Regions from separate parts of the Mesorhizobium sp. CCNWLY176 genome, predicted to be linked through region 1. Evidence: predicted binding sites of a transcription regulator. Region 1 holds the regulator's gene; each other region holds the start of a gene.
The links. The regulator HrcA, encoded in region 1, represses chaperone genes, less so after heat shock. The targets are predictions, from matches to a motif close to GTTAGCACTCNCNNNNNGNGAGTGCTAAC.

Region 1 (3,995 bases):
CGAGCATGGCGCGGGCGAATTTCTGGAAGGCGCGGGCGCGATGCGAAAGCGCCTCGTCCTGGCCCGGCTTCCAGCCATGCTTCTGCTCGGCCGTCATTTCGCCGAATGTAATATCGTGGCCTTCCGGCATGAAGACCGGATCGTAGCCGAAACCCTTCTCGCCGCGCGGCGGCCACACCAGCGTGCCCTCGGCCTCGCCGCGGAAATACTCGGCATGTCCGTCCGGCCAGGCAAGGCAGATGACGGCGACGAAACGGCCCTTGCGGTTTTCAGGCTCCGTCGCGCCGACCTCGTGAAGGGCCACTTCCGTGCGCTGCATGGCCATGCCGAAGTCACGCGTTCCATCCGGCTTTTCGGCCCAGTTGGCGGTGTAGACGCCCGGCTGTCCGCCGAGTGCGTCGACGACGAGCCCGGAATCGTCCGACAGTGCCGGCAGGCCGGTCGCCTTGGCCGACGCGAATGCCTTGATAAGCGCGTTTTCCTCGAAGGTCGTGCCGGTCTCGTCCGGCTCAGGCAGGCCATATTCCTTGGCCGACTTGGCCTTGAAGCCGAAGGGCGCCATCAGGTCGGCGAATTCCCGCAGCTTGCCTTCATTGTGGCTGGCGACGACGATTTCCCGTTCGGTCAGAATGCGCATTCAAAGTCCCCAGATGCGTGGTTCGGCAAATTCTATCGAATTGCCTGAAGGGTCGCGGATGTAGATCGAGCGGCCTTCGTTGGGCCATTCGAAATCCGCCTCGATGGCGATGCCCTTGCCTTCCAGCAGGGCTTTCCACTGCACGATCTCGTTTGCGGTCGCGGCGAAGCACAAATGTCCTTCACCCGTCGTGCCATGCGGCGGGATAGGCAGTTTCGCGCCGGCCGCCAGCTGGTTTCTGGTTGCTTCTGCGTTGAACAGCAAAAGCACGCCCTTGCCGCAGCGAAAGAAGACGTGCCGCCCTTCGGCTTTCAAGATCAGCTCCAGCCCGAGAACGCCACCATAGAACCGCTCAGCCTCGTCGAGGTCGGTGACGTAGAGCGCGGATTCGAGGATGGCGGAGGGCTGCATGGCGAACCTCAGGCCACCGCCATCTGCTGCAGGCTGACCAGCCGGGAAATACCCTTCTTGGCCAGCGCCATCAGCGCGGCGAATTCTTCTTCGGTGAAGGGGGCGCCTTCGGCCGTGCCCTGGATTTCGACGATGCCGCCCTTGCCGGTCATGACGAAATTGGAGTCGGTGCCGGCCGACGAATCCTCGAGATAGTCGAGGTCGAGCACGGGCTGGCCGTCATGAATGCCGCAGGAAATGGCGGCGACATGGTCCTTCAGCACTTTGGAAACGCTGACCATCTGGCGCGCTTCCATCCAGCGCAGGCAATCGTGCAGCGCGACCCAGCCGCCGGTGATGGCGGCCGTGCGCGTGCCGCCATCGGCCTGGATAACGTCGCAGTCGACCGTGATCTGCATTTCGCCGAGCGCCTGCATGTCGACCACGGCGCGAAGCGAGCGGCCGATCAGGCGCTGGATTTCCAGCGTGCGGCCGCCCTGCTTGCCGGAAGAGGCTTCGCGGCGCATGCGGTCGCCGGTCGAACGCGGCAGCATGCCGTATTCGGCCGTCACCCAGCCCTTGCCGGTGTTGCGCATCCAGCCGGGCACCTTTTCCTCAAGGCTTGCGGTGCACAAGACATGGGTGTCGCCGAATTTGACCAGGCACGAGCCTTCCGCATGTTTGGAGACGTTGCGCTCGAAGGAGATGGCGCGCATTTCGTCGAATTGGCGTTTGGAAGGGCGCATACGGTTCTTTCTGTGAAAATTGGTGGAGTCGTCGCGGCTTGTAACGCCATGCCGTTTCCGGCGCAAAGGAAAACCGGGTTGGCCTCATGACCCCATGTTGTGTTCCAGCGCGAGCCATCTATATCTTGATTCCGGAGGTTTGGTGAAACCATGACGAAACCTGTGCTGGATCCGACATTGCAATCGCTCGACATGCGCTCGCGGGATATTTTCCGCCGCATCGTTGATTCCTATCTGCTCGACGGCGAGCCTGTCGGTTCGCGCAGCCTGTCGCGCATGCTGCCGTCGTCGCTGTCGCCGGCCACCGTGCGCAATGTGATGAGCGACCTGGAGCATCTCGGCCTCGTCTATGCGCCGCATATCTCGGCCGGCCGCCTGCCGACGCAGAAGGGCCTGCGTTTTTTCGTCGATGCCTTCATGGAACTCGGCGACCTCTCGGACGAAGAGCGCCGGGTCATCGATGCGCAGGTCAAGGCGTCGGGCAGCGGCGCCACGCTGGAACAGATGCTGACGGAAGCCAGCCAGATGCTGTCGGGCATGTCGCGGGGCGCGGGCCTGGTGCTGGCGACCAAGAACGAGGTGCCGCTGAAGCATATCGAGTTCATCCAGCTCGAGCCGCAGCGCGCGCTGGCGGTGATGGTCTCGCAGAACGGCGATGTCGAGAACCGGGTCGTGGAACTGCCGCCCGGCGTCACCACCTCGCAGTTGCATGAGGCGTCGAACTATCTCAATGCCCATATCGGCGGGCGCACGCTGGCCGAGGCGAAAACTGAGATCGCGCGGCTGAAGGAAGAGACCAAGGCAGCACTCGACACGCTGTCGCAGGACCTCGTCGAAAAGGGCCTCGCCGTGTGGGGAGGCGGAGGCGTCGAGAGCGGCTTGCCGTCACGGCTCATCGTGCGCGGCCGCGCCAATCTGCTGGAAAACGTGACGGCGCAGGCCGATATCGAATTGCTTCGCCATCTGTTCGAGGATCTTGAGACAAAGGAGGGCATGGTCCAGCTTCTCGACCTTGCAGAGGCCGGCTCCGGCGTGCGCATCTTCATCGGTTCGGAAAACAAGCTGTTTTCGCTCTCCGGTTCCTCGCTGGTCGTCGCGCCCTATCGCGACAAGGATGCCCGCGTCGTCGGCGCGCTCGGCGTCATCGGCCCGACGCGGCTGAATTACGCCCGCATCGTGCCGATGGTGGATTACACCGCACAGCTCATTTCACGCATGCTGCGTTGAGGCTGCTAGCGCACCCCGGATTTGCAAAAGCTCTCTGACAATCGCTTTCACCCTTGTGATGCGACAAAATGGCTCAGGCTGTGTATAGTTCGGTCACTGCAGGTCGCGGCTCGTCGAGCGGCATGTTTCGACGGCTCCCTAACCACCGCGACTTTCAAGCAGCGGAGGTATGAGAATGGCACAATTTCATGTCATGGCAGGCGCCGGCGAGACCTATAATCATGTCGCCGTGCGCAAGATCAGCTTTTCAGACGTAACCACGTCGCTCAGACAGGGCGCCGAGGATTTTTGGGAAAAACCGTCTCACTACGTGTTTCTATGTGTAATTTATCCGATCGTCGGCGTCGTGCTGGCGACCTGGACTTCCGGCAACAATGCCTTGCCGTTGCTGTTTCCGCTGATGTCCGGCTTTGCCCTGCTTGGGCCGATTGCCGCGATTGGACTCTATGAGATAAGCCGCCGCCGCGAACTCGGCATGGATACGTCATGGGTTCACGCCTTCGACGTTCGCCATTCGTCGGCACTGCCGTCGATCGTCGCCGTCGGCATATGGCTGTTTGCGCTGTTCATTGCCTGGCTGCTCGTGGCCCAGGCGATCTATGCAATGACCTTCGGCACCGAGCCGCCGGCGTCGATCGGCACCTTCATCAGGGACGTGCTGACGACTGATCGTGGCTGGTCGCTGATCCTGTGGGGTAATCTGGTCGGACTGGTGTTCGCCATCGTCGCGCTCGCCACCACGGTCATTGCCTTCCCGCTGCTGCTCGATCGCGATGTCGGCGTGATTGCAGCGATGGAAGCTTCCGCCCGCGCGCTCATCGTCAATCCGCTGCCCATGCTGTTCTGGGGGCTTCTCGTGGCTGTAGGACTGGTCATTGGCTCAATACCGCTGTTTGCCGGACTTGCCGTGGTCATGCCGATATTCGGCCATGCGACATGGCATCTCTACCGCAAGGTGGTGGAGCCGAGCGTGACTGCGAGCTCGAAAGCCGCCG
Region 2 (3,995 bases), on a different contig from region 1:
ACGGTCGAACTGCGACTGCAGGAAGACGATATCGTTTGCCGTCACACGTTCCTGCGACAGGGCCTGGCTATAGGAGGCGCGAAGCCGCTCGACGTCGAGGCGGGCGGCAGCAAGGGCTGCGTCGGCCTGTGCGAGCTTTATCTTGTAGGGTTCCGGATCGACCACGAACAGGACATCACCGGCCTTGACCAGCGCATTGTCCGTTACATCGACATTGACGATGCGGCCGGCGATCTCGGAAGCGATCGTCACCTTGGCCTGGCGCAGATTGGCGTTCTCGGTGTCCTGATAACGGCCACCGGTGACCCAGACGTAGCCGCCACCGACGACAAGCGCCAGCGGCAGAGCCGCCATCAGGAAAAAGCGGCCAGAACGGCGCTTCTTGCGAGCCGGCGCGGGCGCCGGCTCGACGTTCAGGGTCTGGGGAATGGTTACGGGCGGGGTCAGCTTTTCGGCTTCGATCTCCGTCACTTCTTCTTTGTCTTTGACTTTAGACACGGCGTTCATGCTGCTGCACCCTTTGGCATAGTCTCGAACGACCCTTCGTCGTCCGAGAGATTACTTACAACCGTCGTCAGGCCGTGGATCAGGGTCTGGCGTTCTTCCTGTGACAGGCCCTCAAGGGCCTGCTCGAAAACTTCACCGGCAACACTCTTGACCGCCCCGAAAGCCTCGCGGCTCTTTTCGGTCGGGAAGATCATGCGCACGCGCCGGTCGGTGGCGTGCTGACGGCGTTCTATCCAGCCGCCCTCTTCCATGCGGTCGATCAACCGCGAAACGCTGATTGGCTCGATTTCGAGCAGTTCAGCCAGCCGCGCCTGGGTCACGCCCTCGCTCTTCACCACTCTGACGAGCAGACGCCATTGCGCGGACGAGAGGCCGAGACCCCTGCCAAGCGTCTCAAAACGCTTGCGCATCAGCCTTGCTGCATCGTGGATGAGAAATCCGAGTTTTTCAGTGCCATCTAATTCCATGAGCGGCATATATAATGAGCATGCTCATGGTTCAAGATGGCAAACCACCTTGCTCGCAAATTTGTGATGCAGTGCACAATGATCCTGACATACTGCTGTCAAGATGCGGCCGCCTTGGCTTGACTCGACCTCATTCGCCCATACGCTGCCATCGAAATTCGGCATTTGGAGGGGATGTCATGAGGAAGGCGCTGGCGCTCACGCTGATGTGCATGGCCGCCGGGCTGTTCTTCACCGTCGCTTCGGCCTTGGCTGCCCAGCGCACCGTCTATCTGACCTTCGACGATGGACCCCTGCCCGGCACGGAAACGATCCTGCAGGTGCTGGCGGACGAAGCGATCCCCGCCACCCTGTTCATGGTCGGATCGCATGCCGAGCTCACGCCCGAGCGCGGCGCGCTTGTCGCCAAGGCAAAGTCGCTGCCGCTGGTGACGGTCGGCAACCACAGCTACAGCCACGCCAACAACCACTACCGGCATTTCTATTCCAACACCGACCAGGTGCTCGAAGATCTGGCGCGTGCCGACACGGTTTTGGGCCTGAAGGGTCCGCCGGTCTATGCCCGCCTGCCCGGCCGCGACGTTTTTCGGCTGCCGAATATTTCACGCAACGACATCGCCATCCGGTCGGACGAGGAAGACCGGGAGATGGTGAGCTTCGAATTTGTCGCGGCCTATGGCTACTATCTCTATGGCTGGGACCATGAATGGGTGCATTATGATGACGGCAAGCCGGTGCAGAGCGTCACCAGTCTCGTCAGCGAGATCGACCACCTGTTCGGCTATGGCCGCTTGGTGAAGAAGAACAAGCTGGTGCTTCTGATGCACGACCAGATGTTCCAGGATGTCTTTCAAGGCGACAGCAACCTGCGAACCCTGATCCGGCTGCTGCGCCAGCGCGGCTATGCCTTCGGCGACATCAAGACCTATGACGACGACTGAGCCGGTTCACTTTCGGCGAAGGAGCCTTCGACCATGAGAGTGCCATATCCGCGAGCGACAGATGGAAACCTGATCTGCTTTTCAGAGGAGGGTTGAAGGGCAATAACGGCGACATTTGCTTAACCACCCTGATCTATTGGCATGAGGTTCCAGCGGTGCGCCGGCGACCAAAGCAAATTTTTGCCGCATCTGCCCTTCTCAACTCCTTGACTCCAAAACCACGCGGGCCTATCTCACCGGCACGTTAGCACTCACCCAAGATGAGTGCTAACTACAGTCCGGTGAGCCGGACGGAGGACTAGTTTCAACATCCGCACCAAGGATATTCAAAATGGCAAAGTCGAAATTCCGGCCGCTGCATGACCGAGTGGTCGTTCGCCGCGTCGAATCCGAAGCAAAGACCGCCGGCGGGATCATCATCCCCGATACGGCCAAGGAAAAGCCGCAGGAAGGCGAAATCGTCGCCGTCGGTTCGGGCGCTCGCGACGAAGCTGGCAAGCTGGTTCCGCTGGACGTCAAGGCTGGCGACCGCGTGCTGTTCGGCAAGTGGTCCGGCACCGAAGTGAAGCTCAATGGCGAAGACCTTCTGATCATGAAGGAATCCGACATCATGGGCATCATCGGCTGATTTCCCGGTAACCGCACCATCCACTCAGAATTAGGGCTGAAGGCCCAGGAGCACAAAAATGGCTGCTAAAGAAGTAAAATTCTCCCGTGATGCCCGCGAGCGTATGCTGCGCGGCGTCAACATCCTCGCCGACGCGGTGAAGGTCACGCTCGGCCCCAAGGGCCGCAACGTCGTCATCGACAAGTCGTTCGGCGCACCGCGCATCACCAAGGACGGCGTCACCGTCGCCAAGGAAATCGAACTTGAAGACAAGTTCGAGAACATGGGCGCCCAGATGGTCCGCGAAGTTGCTTCGAAGACCAACGACATCGCCGGCGACGGCACCACGACCGCAACGGTTCTGGCCCAGTCGATCGTTCAGGAAGGCCACAAGGCCGTTGCCGCCGGCATGAACCCGATGGACCTGAAGCGCGGCATCGATCTGGCCGTGGCTGAAGTCGTCACCCACCTCGTCAAGTCGTCGAAGAAGATCAAGACCTCGGAAGAAGTAGCCCAGGTCGGCACCATCTCGGCTAACGGCGAGACGGAAATCGGCTCGATGATCGCCGAAGCCATGCAGAAGGTCGGCAACGAGGGTGTCATCACCGTCGAGGAAGCCAAGACCGCCGAGACCGAACTCGAAGTCGTCGAAGGCATGCAGTTCGACCGCGGCTATCTCTCGCCCTACTTCGTCACCAACCCGGACAAGATGGTTGCCGAGCTGGAAGACGCCTACATCCTTCTCCACGAGAAGAAGCTCTCTAACCTCCAGGCCATGCTGCCGGTTCTCGAAGCCGTCGTGCAGACCTCCAAGCCGCTCGTCATCATCTCGGAAGACGTCGAAGGCGAGGCTCTGGCCACGCTCGTCGTCAACAAGCTGCGTGGCGGCCTGAAGATCGCTGCCGTCAAGGCTCCGGGCTTCGGTGATCGCCGCAAGGCCATGCTGGAAGACATCGCCATCCTCACGGGCGGCCAGGTCATCTCCGAAGACCTCGGCATCAAGCTCGAAAACGTCGGCCTGAACATGCTCGGCCGCGCCAAGAAGGTGTCGATCTCCAAGGAAAACACCACGATCGTCGACGGTGCCGGCAAGAAGGCCGAGATCCAGGGCCGCGTTGCCCAGATCAAGCAGCAGATCGAGGAAACCACCTCGGACTACGACAAGGAGAAGCTGCAGGAACGTCTCGCCAAGCTGGCAGGCGGCGTTGCCGTCATCCGCGTCGGCGGTGCGACCGAAGTGGAAGTGAAGGAAAAGAAGGACCGCGTCGACGACGCGCTGAACGCAACGCGTGCAGCCGTTGAAGAAGGCATCGTTCCCGGCGGTGGCGTAGCCCTGCTGCGCGCTTCGCTCGCCATCAAGGCTACCGGCGTCAACGCCGATCAGCAGGCTGGCATCAACATCGTCCGTCGCGCTCTGCAGGCTCCGGCCCGCCAGATCGCCACGAACGCCGGTGCTGAAGCTTCGATCGTTGC
Region 3 (3,995 bases), on a different contig from region 1:
TCGGGTAGCGTTCAGCGCATCGTCGATACGGTCCTTCTTTTCCTTGACCTCGGTCTCGGTTGCACCGCCGACGCGAATGACCGCGACACCACCTGCGAGCTTTGCCAGACGTTCCTGAAGCTTTTCCTTGTCGTAGTCCGAGGTGGTTTCCTCGATCTGCGCCTTGATCTGCTGGACACGGGCGGTAATCGCGGTTTTTTCGCCGGCGCCATCGATTATCGTCGTGGTGTCCTTTTCAATGAGCACGCGCTTGGCCCGACCGAGCATGTCGATCGTGACGTTTTCCAGCTTGATGCCGAGGTCTTCCGAAATCATCTGGCCAGCGGCGAGGATAGCAATGTCCTCCAGCATGGACTTGCGGCGATCGCCGAAGCCCGGAGCCTTGACGGCAGCGACCTTGAGGCCGCCGCGCAGCTTGTTGACCACGAGGGTCGCCAGCGCTTCACCCTCAACGTCCTCGGAGATGATCACAAGCGGCTTTCCGCTCTGCACCACCGCTTCGAGGATCGGCAGCAAAGCCTGCAGATTACCGAGCTTCTTCTCATGAATGAGGATGTAGGCGTCTTCCAGTTCGGCACGCATCTTGTCGGCATTGGTGACGAAATAGGGAGACAGGTAACCACGGTCGAACTGCATGCCTTCGACGACATCGAGTTCGGTCTCGGCGGTCTTGGCTTCCTCGACGGTGATCACGCCTTCATTGCCGACCTTCTTCATCGCCTTGGCGATCATCGCGCCGACCGTTTCGTCGCCATTGGCGGCAATGGTGCCGACCTGGGCGATCTCGTCGGAAGATTTGACCTTCTTGGCCCGTGCCTGGATGTCCTTGACGACGGCGACCACCGCAAGATCGATGCCGCGCTTGAGATCCATCGGGTTCATGCCGGCAGCAACGAGCTTCGCGCCTTCGCGCAGAATGGAGGCAGCAAGCACGGTTGCGGTGGTGGTGCCATCGCCAGCCAGATCATTGGTCTTCGAGGCCACTTCGCGCACCATCTGCGCGCCCATGTTCTCGAACTTGTCGGAAAGCTCGATTTCCTTGGCGACTGTGACACCGTCCTTGGTGATGCGCGGCGCGCCATAGGAGCGGTCGATGATGACGTTACGGCCCTTTGGGCCGAGGGTCACCTTGACGGCGTTGTTGAGGATTTCGACGCCACGCAACATGCGGTCGCGGGCGTCGGTGGAGAATTTGATTTCCTTGGCAGACATGATTTTCGTCCAGTTCAGTCTTGAGATTGCGGGATCGGAAACCGACCGGTCAGGCGGCCTTGCTGACCGCGACAGTCTTCTCGACGATGCCCATGACGTCGGCCTCCTTCATGATCAGGAGATCCTCGCCGTCGATCTTGACCTCGGTGCCCGACCATTTGCCGAACAGGACAGTGTCGCCTGCTTTGACATCGAGTGGAATCAGCTTGCCGCTTTCGTCGCGAGAGCCCGGGCCTACGGCGATCACTTCGCCTTCCTGGGGCTTTTCTTTCGCATTATCGGGAATGATGATCCCGCCTTTGGATTTGATATCGCCTTCCGCACGTCGAATGACGACGCGGTCGTGGAGTGGCCGGAATTTCATTGGAAGTCTTTCTGCGATCGGCGCATAGGGCAACCGCATCAGCTTTATAGGCCCTCTGGCACTCGATTGATAGGAGTGCCAAAACTTTAATTCAACGGAACGGAATTGGTGTAAAACAGGTTTGGCCCATTACAGTCGCCGCGCGTCAACAGGCCAGGCACCTCACAATCTGCTATGAGGTATTGGATTTACTGATTCCCAACGCAGGCCGTTTTGACCGCTGATCCCACACATATCCTGAAAGCCGTTTACGGCTACGACGCCTTTCGAGGACCTCAGGCGGAGATAGTCGACCATGTGATGGCCGGCAACAACGCCTTCGTCTTGATGCCGACCGGCGGCGGAAAATCGCTGTGCTACCAGATTCCGGCCATGGCGCGACCCGGCATGGGCCTCGTCGTCTCGCCGCTAATCGCTCTGATGGCCGATCAGGTGGCTGCCTTGCGCCAGGCTGGGGTCAAGGCAGCGGCACTCAACTCCGACCTGCCAGGCGACGAGCGAAGCGCGCTGTGGCGGGACGTGTCCTCCGGTGCGCTGGACATCCTTTACGTGGCCCCGGAAACACTCCTCCGGCGCGACATCCTCGAGCGTCTCGGCCAAGTGCCCCTGTCGCTGATCGCCATCGACGAAGCGCATTGCCTGTCGCAATGGGGACACGATTTCCGCCCCTCATACCGCCAGCTCGACACGCTGGCCGCGTTGTTCCCCGACACACCGCGAATGGCGCTGACGGCGACCGCTGACGCCCCGACGCGGGCCGAAATCCTGGCACATCTCAAGATCGCGGAAAGTGATGCGTTCATCGCAGGCTTCGACCGCCCTAACATCCGCTATGCCATCCAGGAGAAAGACAATCCGCGGGCGCAATTGAAGCGTTTCCTGAAAGAGCACGAGGGCGAAAGCGGCATCGTCTACTGTCTGTCGAAACGAAAGACGGAGGAGACTGCCGCCTGGCTTTGCACGCAAGGACATGATGCGCTGCCCTATCACGGCGGTATGGACAAGGCTGCGCGCGGGGCCAACCAGGCGCGTTTTCAACACGATGAAGCCGTCATCATGGTTGCCACCATTGCCTTCGGCATGGGCATCGACAAGCCGGATGTACGCTTCGTCGCCCATATCGATCTGCCGGGCAGCATCGAGGCTTATTATCAGGAGACCGGACGCGCCGGACGCGACGGCCTGCCTTCCGACGCCCTGATGCTGCATGGCTATGAAGACATTGCGCTGCGCAGCCGCTTCATCGAGGAATCAGACGCGCCCGAGCAGCGCAAGCGCACGGAACGGCAAAAGCTCGATGCACTCCTTGGGTTGGCCGAGACTGCAGGCTGTCGTCGCCAGGTGCTGCTTTCTTACTTTGGCGACGGTTGCGAGCCCTGCGGCAATTGCGATACCTGTGCCGAGCCGCCACGGCTGTTCGACGGAACGATCGCTGCGCAAAAAGCTCTGTCCTGCGTTCACCGGACCGGAGAGCGCTTTGGCCAGGCCTACATCGTCGATGTACTCTTGGGTGCAGAGGACAAGCGCATCGCCGATTTTGGTCACGACCGCATCTCCACCTACGGTATTGGCAAGGAGCATGACAAACGCACCTGGCGCGCGATCTTGCGTCAGTTGGTGGCCCTGCGGCTGATCGAGGCCGACCTGGCCGGCCATGGAGGGCTGGCGATCTCGGAGACGGGGCGCCAGTTCCTGCGCGAAAAGCCCACGCTTATGCTGCGCGTGCCGCCACCGCCACGCGCCGGGCGGGAAAAGGTTTCCCGCAACCAGACATCGATCGCCCTGCCCGACGCCGACCGCGCTCTGTTTCAGGCATTGCGGGAAAAGCGCATTGAAATCGCCCGGACGCAAAATCTGCCGCCCTACGTGATTTTCCATGACCGAACGCTGATCGAACTCGCCGCCGCCCGCCCCACTTCGCGCGCGGAGATGGCAGGAGTTCCAGGTGTTGGCGAGACCAAGCTGGATCGCTACGGCCCTGCGTTCCTGGCGGTGATTGCCGAACATGCGATTTGAAACGACCGTGCCTCAGTTGATGAAGTAACGCTGCCACTCGAAGTCGATGGTCGCCTGCTGTTGCGAGCAGTCATAAGAGGCGCATGATTGTGCCCTCGCAAGAATGGGGCGTATGGTGCCACTGGTGGGACGGTCGATGGCGACCGCTCCATTCGCCGGACTGGTTTATGGCAAAGCCACTCGCACAAGGGTTCTGACGAGAAGTCATGACACGCGCTCAGCAGCTTGGCGTCGTCATCGGATTGCTTATTGTCGCGGCGCTTACCGTTCTTCGGGCAAGTGACCCACCACAGTTGAAACTGGCTCGCGAGGCGACGTTCGATCAGTATCAGCACTGGGCGCCCCGGTCCTTCGAGCAGATGCCGGTCCGGGTCGTCGACATAGACGAAGCTTCGCTGCGACA

Region 2: groES (co-chaperone GroES) is a predicted target of HrcA. The motif match lies at 2,159-2,187, and genes of this name have one in related genera.
Region 3: WBQ96_RS00925 (co-chaperone GroES) is a predicted target of HrcA. The motif match lies at 1,631-1,659, and genes of this name have one in related genera.

Annotation. Positions count from the first base shown of each region.
Region 1 covers NZ_JBBBDZ010000018.1:70,123-74,117, forward strand. Annotated here, with positions in the region: gene rdgB (RdgB/HAM1 family non-canonical purine NTP pyrophosphatase) at 1-637, opposite strand, end outside; gene WBQ96_RS24200 (VOC family protein) at 638-1,048, opposite strand; gene rph (ribonuclease PH) at 1,057-1,773, opposite strand; gene hrcA (heat-inducible transcriptional repressor HrcA) at 1,924-3,000, shown strand; gene WBQ96_RS24215 (DUF2189 domain-containing protein) at 3,176-3,995, shown strand, end outside.
Region 2 covers NZ_JBBBDZ010000002.1:163,800-167,794, forward strand. Annotated here, with positions in the region: gene WBQ96_RS03605 (HlyD family secretion protein) at 1-507, opposite strand, end outside; gene WBQ96_RS03610 (MarR family winged helix-turn-helix transcriptional regulator) at 504-974, opposite strand; gene WBQ96_RS03615 (polysaccharide deacetylase family protein) at 1,154-1,915, shown strand; gene groES (co-chaperone GroES) at 2,247-2,543, shown strand; gene groL (chaperonin GroEL) at 2,602-3,995, shown strand, end outside.
Region 3 covers NZ_JBBBDZ010000001.1:196,975-200,969, reverse strand. Annotated here, with positions in the region: gene groL (chaperonin GroEL) at 1-1,212, opposite strand, end outside; gene WBQ96_RS00925 (co-chaperone GroES) at 1,262-1,576, opposite strand; gene recQ (DNA helicase RecQ) at 1,790-3,592, shown strand; gene WBQ96_RS00915 (CHASE2 domain-containing protein) at 3,799-3,995, shown strand, end outside.